DNA from 3 places in the Novosphingobium mangrovi genome. Region 1 is predicted to be linked to each of the others. Evidence: predicted binding sites of a transcription regulator. Region 1 holds the regulator's gene; each other region holds the start of a gene.
What was found. Region 1 encodes LexA, which represses DNA repair genes until DNA is damaged. Its sites were predicted from a motif close to GTTCCNCNCTTGTTCT; they were not measured.
Positions count from the first base shown of each region.

Region 2: a site for LexA is predicted at 1,694-1,709, ahead of MTR65_RS02285 (PA0069 family radical SAM protein). Genes of this name have one in related genera too.
Region 3: a site for LexA is predicted at 1,914-1,929, ahead of MTR65_RS02370 (ATP-dependent helicase). Genes of this name have one in related genera too.

Region 1 covers NZ_JALHAT010000005.1:108,103-112,194, reverse strand. Annotated here, with positions in the region: gene moaC (cyclic pyranopterin monophosphate synthase MoaC) at 1-364, shown strand, start outside; gene MTR65_RS05705 (molybdopterin molybdotransferase MoeA) at 361-1,608, shown strand; gene lexA (transcriptional repressor LexA) at 1,731-2,417, shown strand; gene MTR65_RS05695 (ComEC/Rec2 family competence protein) at 2,445-4,092, opposite strand, start outside.
Region 2 covers NZ_JALHAT010000003.1:21,796-25,887, reverse strand. Annotated here, with positions in the region: gene MTR65_RS02295 (pilus assembly protein TadG-related protein) at 1-889, shown strand, start outside; gene MTR65_RS02290 (hypothetical protein) at 1,014-1,610, opposite strand; gene MTR65_RS02285 (PA0069 family radical SAM protein) at 1,714-2,784, shown strand; gene MTR65_RS02280 (hypothetical protein) at 2,900-3,394, shown strand; gene MTR65_RS02275 (hypothetical protein) at 3,525-3,824, shown strand; gene dnaE (DNA polymerase III subunit alpha) at 3,911-4,092, opposite strand, start outside.
Region 3 covers NZ_JALHAT010000003.1:41,740-45,831, forward strand. Annotated here, with positions in the region: gene MTR65_RS02370 (ATP-dependent helicase) at 1-1,889, opposite strand, end outside; gene MTR65_RS02375 (hypothetical protein) at 2,092-2,361, shown strand; gene rsmD (16S rRNA (guanine(966)-N(2))-methyltransferase RsmD) at 2,447-3,016, opposite strand; gene MTR65_RS02385 (pseudouridine synthase) at 3,030-4,058, opposite strand.

The DNA.
Region 1 (4,092 bases):
GCGGGCAGGTGATGCCCCCAAGGGCGATGTTCTGGGGACCGCGCGCATCGCCGGTATCCTCGCGGCCAAGAAGACCGCCGATCTCATCCCGATGTGCCACCCCCTGCCCCTCGATGCGGTGAACCTCGATTTCACCTTCGAGAACGAGGAAGAGTTCACCGGCTCCATCCGCGCCACCGCCACCGCCTCGATCACCGGAAAGACCGGCATCGAGATGGAGGCCATCACCGCCGTCTCGATTGCGCTGGTCACCATCTACGACATGGCCAAGGCGCTCGATAAGGGCATGGTCATCTCCGACATCCGCCTCGTCGAGAAGCAGGGCGGCAAGTCGGGCCACTGGAAAGCCGAAGGGTGGGTATGAGCACCGCGCCTTCTCCCGACGTGCCCGTCATGACGCCCCCGATCCCGCTCGAAGAAGCGCAGCGCCGCCTCCTCGCGCTCGCCGACCCGATGCGCCGCGAACATGTCGACATGGCAGGCGCCATCGGCCGCTACCTTGCCGAGCCACTGCTCGCCCGCCGCACCCAACCCGCCGGGCACCTTTCCGCAATGGACGGCTATGCGGTCACCGATGGCGATCTTGCCGGCCCCTGGACCATCGTGGGCGAAAGCGCGGCCGGGCACCCCTTCGTAGGCAGCATGACGCGCGGTGAAGCCGTGCGCATCTCCACAGGCGCCCTGCTGCCCTGCGATGCCGCCGGGGTCATCGTGCAGGAAGACCTCGCGCGCAGCGACACGGCACTCACGCTCACCGGCACAGGCCCCAGCCCGCAGGATCGCCACGTGCGCCGCCTCGGCTCGGACTTCGTAGCTGGCAAGGAGGTTCTGCCCGCCGGAACCCGCATCGGCCCCGCCCAGATCGCGCTCGCCGTCTCGGCCGGACACAGGCACCTGCCCGTCTTCCGCGCGCCCCAGGTCGCGATCATCGACAGCGGCGATGAGCTTTCCTCCGATCCGGAGAACTGCGCCACGCACCAGATCCCGGCCAGCAATGGCGCCATGCTGGAGGCAATGGTCGCCGGGCTCGCGGTCCAGACACGCCGCATCGGACCGGTCGGCGACACGCTCGACGCGCTCCTATCCGCCTTTGACGAGGCCGCCCATGCCGACGTCATCGTCACCAGCGGCGGCGCGTCCGTTGGCGACCACGACCTCATCCGCCCCGCGCTCGAAGCCTGGGGCGCGAAGCTCGACTTCTGGCGCATCGCGATCAAGCCGGGCAAGCCGCTCCTCGTCGCCACCCGCCCCCGCTCGCAGCGCCGCCAGATCATCATTGGATTGCCCGGAAATCCGGTCTCCGCACTCGTTACCGGCTACCATTTCCTGCTCCCGCTGCTGCGCCGTCTGATGGGCGCACTCGATCCCGCGCCCATGGCTGTCACCACCCGTCTCGACGGGGACCTGCCGGCCACCGGCGCACGCCGCGAATTCCTGCGCGGCACCTGGGACGGGGAATGCGTGCGAGCCGTGCGCGTGCAGGACAGCGGGGCCCTGGGCGCTCTTGCGGGCAGTAACGTCCTCATCGACCGTCCTGCGAACGGATCGGAAACACCTTCTGGCGCAAACGTGCGCATCTACATACTCCAGAACGGCGGTATCGCTTGACGTGGGAAATTCTGTTGCTTAATTGTTCTCAGAATGTTCACAAGTGGAACATCCAGAAGAACAGCTGATGCGCGGGAAGCCGAATTTCCGTGTGCGGCAGGCGCAGGAAAGAGGCAGCGAACATGTTGACCCGCAAGCAGCACGAATTGCTCCGGTTCATCCAGACCCGGCTTGACGAAACCGGCATTTCGCCCAGCTTCGAAGAGATGAAGGACGCGCTGGACCTCAAGTCCAAGTCGGGCGTGCACCGCCTGATCTCCGCGCTGGAGGAACGCGGCTTCATTCGCCGCTTGCCCAACCGCGCCCGCGCGCTCGAAGTGCTGCGCCGTGCCGACGAAGGCGGCCAGACAACGGCTCCGGCCGCCAACTCGAACGTCGTGCCCTTCGCCAGGCCCGAAACCGCCGCTCCCGCACCGACGGCCGATGTGATCGAGATCCCCTTGCACGGACGCATCGCTGCGGGCGTTCCGATCGAGGCGCTGGAAGACCAGGCGATCCTTCCCGTGCCCGCCGCGCTTCTGGGCGCGGGTGAACATTACGCGCTGGAGGTTTCCGGCGATTCGATGATCGAGGCAGGCATTCTTGATGGCGATTTTGCCTTGGTGAAACGCACCGATATCGCCAACGATGGCGAGATCGTGGTCGCCCTCGTGCGCGGCGAGGAAGCGACGCTCAAGTACCTGCGCCGTGAAAACGGCATGATCCGCCTTGACCCGGCCAACGCGGCCTATGAACCGCAGATCTATGCGGCCGACGAGATCAAGGTGCAGGGTAAGCTCGCAGGCCTCCTGCGCCGCTACTTCCACTGAGCCGACCGGATCGCAGCGCCCCGCGCGCTATCGATCCGAAGACATCGATGAGGGCATGGGCGGGATGAGGTCCTGCAAGGACATCTCGCCTTTGCGTCCATGCCACCATCCATGCATCCCCTGCCCCTGCGCGACATTGCGCACCACGCCGCGGGACAGATCGACGCTCAGGCCTCCCGTCTGGCTGAGCGTGCCGCGATCGGCCTTGAACCAGCGCGGTCGGCATGCCCGCGGCAGCCAACGATCCGAGATCACGATGTCAGCCCGGTCGCAGGCGGCAGCCAGTTCGCGCTCGGGCACGATGTCCCGGCTCCTCGACAACAGGACGTTGGCTGCGCGCGCCTGCATCTGCAAGGTGATCGAACAGAAATCGGCATTGCAACGCGCGCCCGGATGATCGGGGAGATAGATCGTCTCTCCTCGCAACCCCGCATTCTCCTGGAAATTGTCGCGCACGTAGTCGCTACGCGTGTTGCGTAGCAGCAGCAGCCTTGGCGCATCACGCCCGGCCGTCCGCTCCACAACGCCTACGTTGCGGCCATCCCCGGCGATCAGCAGATCAGGCGGCGACTGATTATAAAGAACAAGAAAGCCCACGAGGCAGGGAACAACGCCCAGCAGACGCACCTTTCCGACCAACAGCGCCAACCAGAAACCTCCGACAAGAAACAGCGAGAAAGCCGCCTCGCCCATGCCCGGCACCAGCGTCACAGCCCCTGGTTGCGCCGAGACCCAATGCGCCAGTCCCAGCACCGCATTGATGGTCCATCCCACAAGGCCCCAGAGCGGCCCGCCAAGGGACACGACATCGGCCGCCAGGGCCAGGACGACCCCGGGCATGATCACAAAGGTCGTCAATGGGATTGCCACGAGATTGGCCAATGAACCGTAGAGCCCGGCCTTGTGAAAGTGGAACAGCGCAATCGGCATCAGGGCGAGCTCGATTACGAGCCCGGTCAGCATGAGCATGCCGAACCACCGCACGCCGCGCATCCAAGGAGATTCTTCACGCGGCCCCAGGAAATTGCGCACGGGCGCGCAGGACGACAGGGCCACGATGGCGAGGACAGCGGCAAAGCTCATCTGGAAGCTCGGCCCCACCACGGCCTCAGGCCATAGAAGCATCACGGCGAATGCCGCCACCGCCAGAATGCGCAAGGACAACGCCTCACGGCCCAGTGCCAGGGCGCCAAGCACGAGCAGCGCCGCGATACACGAACGAACCGTCGGCACCTGCGCGCCAGTCAGCAGTGTATATCCAATCCCCCCGAGCGCCGCGAGCCCGGAAGCCAGCATCGGCAGGCGAACCCGCAGGGCCAAGGCGGGCCACAATGCGAGCGCCCGAACGGACAGAACGTAGATCAGGCCGATTACGGCCGTCACGTGGAGCCCGCTTATGGCCAACAGGTGCGCCAGGCCGGAATCTCGCATGGCCTGCGCATCGTCTGCCGTGATGCCCCCTCGATCCCCCGTGACGAGCGCCACGGCAATGCCAGCCGCCTGCTCATCGACCTGCTCGCGAACATGGCCAGCCAGTCCGCGCCGAATGCGCGCCAAAGGCGCTTCCCCTCCTGCCGCTGGCTCCAGGACGGTCACGGGCTTCAAGATCGTTCCCGAACCGGCGAGCCCGGCAAACCAGGCCGTTCTTGCAAAATTATAACCACCCGGGAGCAGG
Region 2 (4,092 bases), on a different contig from region 1:
CGAAGTGCGCCTTGCCGACCTCCTCGATCTGGGTCCCTACGGAGCGCTTGACTACGATCCGGGCACGGCGGGCGTGGAGGTCGATGCCTTCTCGCTGGTGCGCATGCTACTGGAACTCTCGCACGGCGACACGCTCGACATCGAACTGGACCTGGCCGCCACCGGGCTCTCCAGCGTCCATGTGCGCCTCGTGCGCGGCTATGGACTGGCGCATTCCCCCTGGCTGACGATCACTGGCGCGCGCGATTACGTCCTGCGCACGGCCCAGGCCCGGCTGCTCGTGTCCGCGCGCGTGGGTACGGGGAGCCCTTGGCTGCCATCCATCGAACTCCCCCTCTACACCGAGCTCGCCCAGGCCGAGGCGACGCTCGACGATATCCAGTGCAGCGGCGATCCCGATAGCGACGGTGTGCGGCTTGGCGTGACCCCGGCCATCGGCACCATCGGCATCGGGCGGCCCGACGCGCAGGACATGGGCGACCTTTCGAGCCCGGTCACGCTTTCGCGGGCCACGCTCGTCAATGTACCGCTGATTGCGCGCGTCACCGCACTATCGGAAGTGTCGCTGGGCGGCACGACCGGCCCGCAGGAGGTCCTCTTCACCTTTGCCGACATTCGCGACAAGGTGACCAAGACCGTCTCGACGCAGGATCTCACCCAGTCGCTGGCGACCTCGCTGATCGCGCAGACCGACCTCGAAGCCCAGACCCTGGGCCTCTCGCTCAGCCTCTCCTCTGTCACCAACATCGTCGGCAATACCCTGTCCACGATTGCCCCGACACTCGATGCAACCGTGTTCTCTCTCACGCAGGCGCTCGGCGTCCGCCTCGGGGCCGCCGACGTACAGGTCAACAAGGTCCGCTGCGGAGTGCCCACCGTCATCGCCTGACGCATCCGGACCGACCCGCGGGAGAGCCTCCCCCTTTCTCTCTCCCGACACCTACCGGGCCCGCCGCCAGACCCTCGGCCGCGGGCCCGTTTTCCTGTGCGAGCCGGGACTCCTTGGCGACGGTCTACTGCCTGGAATGGTGCTGACCCCATCGCCATTTCCGAAAGGCCTGAACACCGGAACCAAGAGCCAGGGCACCGCCTATTGCGAGCCAGACGAGCGCCCAACTTTGAAATAGGTCTGTTTCCTGCGAATGTTTCAAAACCAGCCCCATGCCGATCGAGGCGACCAAGGCCAGCTTTCGGTACGTAATTTTTGAGAGCACGAGCCCGCGCGCTTGCTCCCTCGTCAATGCGGCACGCTCCGGCGTCCGATGCCGAAGCGCCCGAGCTGGTGCATTCCACGACCAATAGTAGAACACCACGAATGCTACCATGATCGCGTACACTCCGATCCTGATCGCGAACATGGACTCGGAGACGTCCCTGCCCCGATTGAACCAGGGTACCAGCACTGACAGGAGGACAATCGCCATGATCATCGACCAGTTCGCGTACCGGATGTGCGCGCAGTAGGCCGTTATGAATGCCTCCTTTTCCGCCTCGCTCACGCGATATTGCGCACCCTTCTGGCTCTTTCTGTAAAGGGCGCCCTCGGCATCCGCAGTGAACTGATCGGCAAACATTTGCCGGACGCGTTTGGAGCTGGAATGGGCAAACATCCTAATACGTTAAGTGCTTCGTCTGACTTCCGCCATCAAATTGGGGGGCACTGTTGAAGCCATACGGATGGACGGACACATGTGTTCCTGTTATGTTCCAATTATGGAAGCCATCAAGGGCCGCGGCGCGGTCAGCAATCAGACGAGTACGCGCTTCAATCTCACGCAAAGTGAGAGCGATGGCGACTGGCTTGACGAGCGAGAGCAGATCGACGGCCCTCCCCCTTCGGTCACGACGGTCGTCACCGAGTTGCACCCCAGAACAATCGTCTCGTTCAACCAATCGCCCGACATCCCCTTCGACCGCTCGATCAACGCGTACAACGGATGCGAACATGGCTGCATCTACTGCTTTGCCCGGCCCAGCCATGCCTACCACGATCTCTCGCCGGGACTGGACTTCGAAACCAGGCTCTTCGCCAAGCCCGATGCCGCCCGGCTGCTGCGCGAAACGCTGGCTCGCCGGAACTACCGCGTCGCGCCGATTGCGATGGGGACCAACACCGATCCTTACCAACCGATCGAGCGGCGCTACCGGATCACCCGGGACATCCTCGAACTGTGTCTGGAGGTCGGCCACCCGGTCAGCCTCGTCACCAAGTCCGACCGGATACTTGCCGACAGCGACGTGCTGGCCGAGCTGGCGCGGCGCGATCTTGTCAGCGTCGGGATCTCGGTCACCAGCCTCGATGCCCGCCTCTCGCGCCTGCTCGAACCGCGCACGGCAGCTCCTGCCAAACGCTTTGCCGCGCTCGAGGCCCTGAATGCCCAAGGTATTCCCGCCCACGCCATGATCGCGCCGGTCATCCCCGCAATCACCGACCACGAACTGGAAAGCCTGGTCGAGGCAGCCGCGAAGGCGGGCTCGCGCGGGGCCATGTGGATCATGCTGCGCCTGCCCCTCGAAGTGGCCCCGCTCTTTCGCGAATGGCTCGAAGCCCATTTCCCCGACCGCGCAGGCAAGGTCATGGCGATCATCCGCGAAATGCGCGGCGGGCGCGACAACGATCCGCGCTTTGGCGAACGCTTCCGGCCCCAGAGCCCCTGGGCCGACCTCGTGCGCAGCCGCTTCCGCCTTGCCATGAAGCGCCACCGCCTTGGGCCTCCCGGCGTCCACCTCGATTGCAGCCAGTTCCGCGCGCCCTCGCCCGACGGGCAGCTGAGCTTGCTATAGAGGCCCGGGCATGATCAGGAAGACACCGCCCATGCCACAATACACTTGCCTAATAACAAGTGCCGTGCGTTCATGGCGCACTTGCATTGCCCACCGTGCTCCCGGAGGAAAATCCATGAACGCCGCTCTCCTCGCGCTGGCTCTTGCCAGTCTTGCCCAGGCTGCAGGCGCGTCCCCAGCGCCGGACGGCCAGGCTAGGCTACCCTCGGTGAGCCGCGCGCAAGCCTGCACCCCGGGCTGCCTCTCCACGACCGAGGCGGTCACCTACGCCTCCTATCTGGGCTCGAAAGCAGGCGTTGCCGGGATCTTCGAGATGCCCGTGCGCGCGGTGGGCGCGCAAAGCGGCCACATCTACCTGAACTCCGAGCGCGACTACCGTGACCGCAACTGCCTGACCGTCTCCATTCCCATGCGCACTGCACGGCGCATGTTCGGCAGCGATGACCCGGATGAGATTGCCAAACACCTGAAGGGACAGCGCATTTTCGTGAAAGGCATCGCCCGGCAGGTCCGCATCAATTTCACCGCCAACGGCCAGCCGACCGAAAAGTACTATTTCCAGATCCACGTCCTGGCCGACCAGCCCGAGCAGCTACGCCTCGCGGTCTGAGGCACGACGAGCTCCCGTCCCGCACCTTCCGTCTCCCCGCTGAACGCGCGGTAATCTGCGGTTCATGGAACCGGAGGCGCGCATCCTTGGTTATTCCCGGCAACACGAAACAACAACGGGATGCGAAACCATGGCAGATGAATACGTGACCCACGAGCGCCGCACGACCACCGACGAACCGGCTGCGGCACAGCCTACCCACACCACCGTCATCCATGAGAGCAAGTCGTCCTCAGGCGGCAGTGGCCTTGTCATCGCGCTGATCCTGCTCGTCGCGGTTGTCGGCGGCTTCTACCTCTTCAGCCAGACCTCCTCGAGCGAGGTTGCGCGCGACAACGCCATTGCCGATGCGGCGCAGGATGTCGGCAATGCGGCCTCGCAGATCGGCGATGCGGCCGAGAGCGCGGCCGAAGGCGCCGCCAACAACTAAGGCCCCGCGCCCTCACACGCAAAAAAGGCCCGGCATTCCATGGGGAGTGCCGGGCCTTTGTGCGTGTTTCAAACGAAGCGCGCAAATCAGGCCGCGCGGCGCACGCTCTCGGGGCCCTGGCGGGCGATCAGCGAGATGTTCGAGAGCCCCTCGACACTGGCGAGTTGCTCGGCGAATTCGCCGTCGAGCGCAAAATCGCGACCCAGCCGCACCCGCTGGTCACGGCCATCGCCCAGCTTGAGCGTCGCCATCACCTCGCCCGTGCCCT
Region 3 (4,092 bases), on a different contig from region 1:
CACTGGCCGTAGATGCGCCGGTTTGCCGCATGAAGAATGGTGCACTTGCGGCGCGCACGGGTGATCGCAACGTAGGCAAGGCGGCGCTCTTCCTCGAGACTGGCCAGCCCGCCTTCGTCCAGCGAGCGCTGCGAGGGGAACACGCCGTCTTCCCAGCCGGGCAGGAACACGTTGTCGAATTCCAGCCCCTTGGCCGCGTGCATGGTCATGATCGTGACCTTCTCCTCATCATCGCGCGCGTCATTGTCCATGACGAGGCTGACGTGTTCGAGGAAATCGCCGAGGCTGTCGTACTCTTCCATCGCGCGGGCGAGCTCGACGAGGTTCTCAAGGCGTCCGCTGGCCTCGGGGGTGCGTTCGGCCTGGAGCGCGTCGGTGTAGCCACTCTCGTCGAGGGCGGTGCGGATGAGGTCGGCGGGGCCTTCCTCCTTCGCCATGTCGCGCCAGCGCGCGAAATCGCGCATCAGCGAAAGCAGCGTGTTGCGCGCACGGGCGGGCAATTCGTCGGTGTCGCAGATTTCAAGCGCGGCCTTGGCGAGCGGGATGCCGCGGCGACGGGCCAGGAGGTGCAGCTTTTCCAGGGCCTTGGCCCCGAGCCCGCGCTTGGGCGTGTTGTAGATGCGCTCAAACGCGAGGTCGTCTGCGGGCTGGGCAATGACGCGCAGATAGGCGAGGGCATCGCGAATTTCCGCGCGTTCGTAGAATCGGAAGCCGCCGACGATGCGGTACTTCATCCCGATCGAGATGAAGCGGTCCTCGAATTCGCGGGTCTGGTACTGCGCGCGCACGAGGATCGCGATCTGGTCGAGCGGGGCGCCTTCGCGTTCGAGGCGCTCGATCTCGTCGCCCACCCGGCGCGCTTCCTCCGGCGCGTCCCAGACGCCGACGACGTGGAGCTTGTCGCCGCCGTGACGCTCGGTCCAGAGCGTCTTGCCGAGACGCTGCGTGTTCTCGTCGATGAGGCCCGAAGCGGCGGCCAGGATCTGCGGTGTGGAGCGGTAATTCTGTTCGAGCCGGATCACCTTGGCGCCCGGAAAGTCCTTTTCAAAGCGCAGGATATTGGCAACCTCGGCGCCGCGCCAGGAGTAGATCGACTGGTCGTCGTCACCCACCACGCAGATGTTGCGGCGGTGCTGGGCGATCAGGCGCAGCCACAGGTACTGAACCTGGTTGGTGTCCTGGTACTCGTCCACCATGACGTACTTGAAGCGCTGCTGGTACTGTTCGAGCACGTCGCGATGCTCGCGCAGGATGTTGAGCATGTGGAGCAGAAGATCGCCGAAGTCGCAGGCGTTCACCGCCTTCAGGCGCTCCTGGTACATATGGTAGAAATGCTGGCCCTTGCCCTCGGCGTAGGCCTCATTCTCGCGCGCGTCGAGATCGCGCGGGTTGAGGCCGCGGTTCTTCCAGCGGTCGATACACCCGGCCAGTTGCTTGGCGGGCCAGCGCTTCTCGTCGATCCCCTCGGCCTGGATCAGCTGTTTGAGGAGGCGCAGCTGGTCGTCGGTGTCGATGATCGTGTAGTTCGATTCCAGGCCCACCAGTTCAGCATGGCGGCGCAGCATCTTGGCCGCGATGGCGTGGAAGGTGCCGAGCCAGGGCATGCCTTCGACCGCCGGGCCGACGAGCTGGCCGACGCGTTCGCGCATTTCGCGCGCGGCCTTGTTGGTGAAGGTCACGCACAGGATCTCGCTCGGCCAGGCGAGGCGGCTCTGAACGAGATAGGCGAGGCGCCGGGTGAGGGCGGAGGTCTTGCCCGTGCCTGCACCGGCCAGCATCAGCACCGGCCCTTCGGTCGTCAGGACGGCGTCGCGCTGGGGTTCGTTCAGTCCGGCGATGAGGGGATTGGACGCGTCGGCGCCTGCAGGATGAGCGGGCGCGGCGGGCAGCGGGGAATGGCTCTCGGTCACCCGTGAACAACTAGGGAACGGATTAACCCGGTGCAAGGTCGCTTCGTCGCCGTCGTGGAACAATTCCACCGGCCAATGCGTCGAAATGGAGTGATCGGCCCCGGGATGTGCGCCGGTCCGCCAGCGTCGGAAGGCGGCTGCGGGATGCGCACAGGGGGCTTTAAGTAATGGGAGTAAGATTATGAAGAAAGGTCTTATTGCTTGTGCCGCTGCGGCTGCGGTCCTGCCCCTTTGCGCTCAGGCGCAGAGCGCATCGGCATCCCCCGAGGTTGTCGAGAAGGACGCGCGTGGTGTGGCCGCGAAGGTGCGGGTCGAGGGCAAGGTCTATGACGTGTGCCGCGGTGAGGCCACTGACGGCTGCATCAATCCGCGCGAGGCTGGCCTCAACTTCGGCAACCGCCCGCTCGACCACTATCCCGAGGACAAGGGGTTGGAGGCGCCCGCTTCCTGATCCCACTCAGGCAATTTTAGCAAAAAGGGCGCCGGTACTTCCGGCGCCCTTTTTCGTTTCAGGCAAGTGCGTTGCAGCCTATTCCTCAGACCTTGCGCAAGATGTGAAGGCGGGCCTTGCCAACATCGCGGGTCGCCTCGACCTCGAAACCGCGCACCGAGACGCTTTCATCCCGGGCGGTCTCGATCGAGACCCAGGTCGCCTCGTTGATCCAGCCCAGACGCGCCAGCTTGTCGGCTGCCACCGCGCCCGCACCGGTGTCGTAGGGCGGGTCGAGCAGGACGAGATCGAGAGCCTCTTTCGCCGTTCCGAGCGAGAGCGCGGAGACCGGGCGCACGTCGCTGCGGTCCTGGGCCTTGAGGTTGGCGATGTTGCGACGGATCGCGCGGATCGCGGCGGCGTCCTGGTCGACGAAGAGGCAGTGGGCGGCCCCGCGCGAAAGCGCTTCGAGGCCGAGGGCACCCGAACCTGCGAAAAGGTCGGCCACCTTGAGCCCCTCGAAGGTGCCAAGGCGGCTTGCCAGCATCGAGAACAGCGTCTCGCGCGTGCGGTCGGCGGTGGGGCGGGTGGTGTCGCCCTCAGGGGTGGCGAGCTTGCGCCCGCGCCATTCGCCCGCGACGATGCGCAGGCCGGTCCGGGTGGCCGGTCCCTTCATCTCGTGGTCTCCCTCAGCCCTTCGCGCGGTCGATATCGCGGCGGAAGCGGTCGAGCACTTTCGCGTCGATCTCGACGGCGGCGCCCTTGGGCAGCTCGTCCAGAGCAAAGGGGCCGTAGCCGATGCGGATGAGGCGGCTGACCTTGAGGCCGAAGTGTTCGAGGACGCGGCGCACTTCGCGGTTCTTGCCCTCGGTGAGCGTCATCTCGATCCAGCGGTTGCGTCCGGCTCCGCGCTCCATGTTGGCGTCGATCTTACCGTAACGCACGCCGTCGATCTCGACGCCCTCGATCAGACTTTCCAGCTGTTCCTGGGTGATATCGCCGAAAGCGCGGGCGCGGTAGGTGCGTGGCACGCCGGTCGAGGGCAGTTCCAGCGCACGCTTGAACTCGCCATCGTTGGTGAGCAGCAGCAGGCCTTCGGTGTTGAAGTCGAGACGTCCCACCGGCATCACGCGGCCCGCATCCTTGGGCAGGGCGTTGCGCAGCGCGGCGTAGATCGTCGGGCGACCGGCCGGGTCGCGCTCGGCGGTGATGAGCCCGGCGGGCTTGTGGAAGGCGAACAGGCGCGTGGCGTCCGCTTCCTTCACCGGGTTGCCATCGACGGTGACGCCCGCAAGCGAGGTCAGCACGGTCGAGGGGGTCTCGACCAGCTCGTCGTTCAGCTTCACGCGGCCTTCGGCAATCATGCGCTCGGCCTCGCGGCGGCTCGCAACCCCGGCACGGGCGAGGAGCTTGGCGATGCGGTCGCCCTCGCGTGCAGGCAGGTTCGGATCCTTGGGCGTGGGACCGGCAGGCCTCGGCTTGCCGAAGCTGCGCGGGCGCGACCCGGCGCCGCCCTTGCGTTCGTTGAAAGGGCCGTCGCGGCGGGGCTCGTCGGAGGAGCGGCCACCCGAACGGGGGCCACGCGAAGGACCGCGCGCAGGGCTACGGCCTTCGGAGCGGCGCGAATCGGATCCGCGCGAATCGGATCCGCGCGAATCGGATCCGCGCGAATCGGATCCGTACGAGGAACCGCCGGATTTGCGAGGTGGTTTGGACATCCGCTGCCCCATACCTGTTGATCGCGGCTTCATC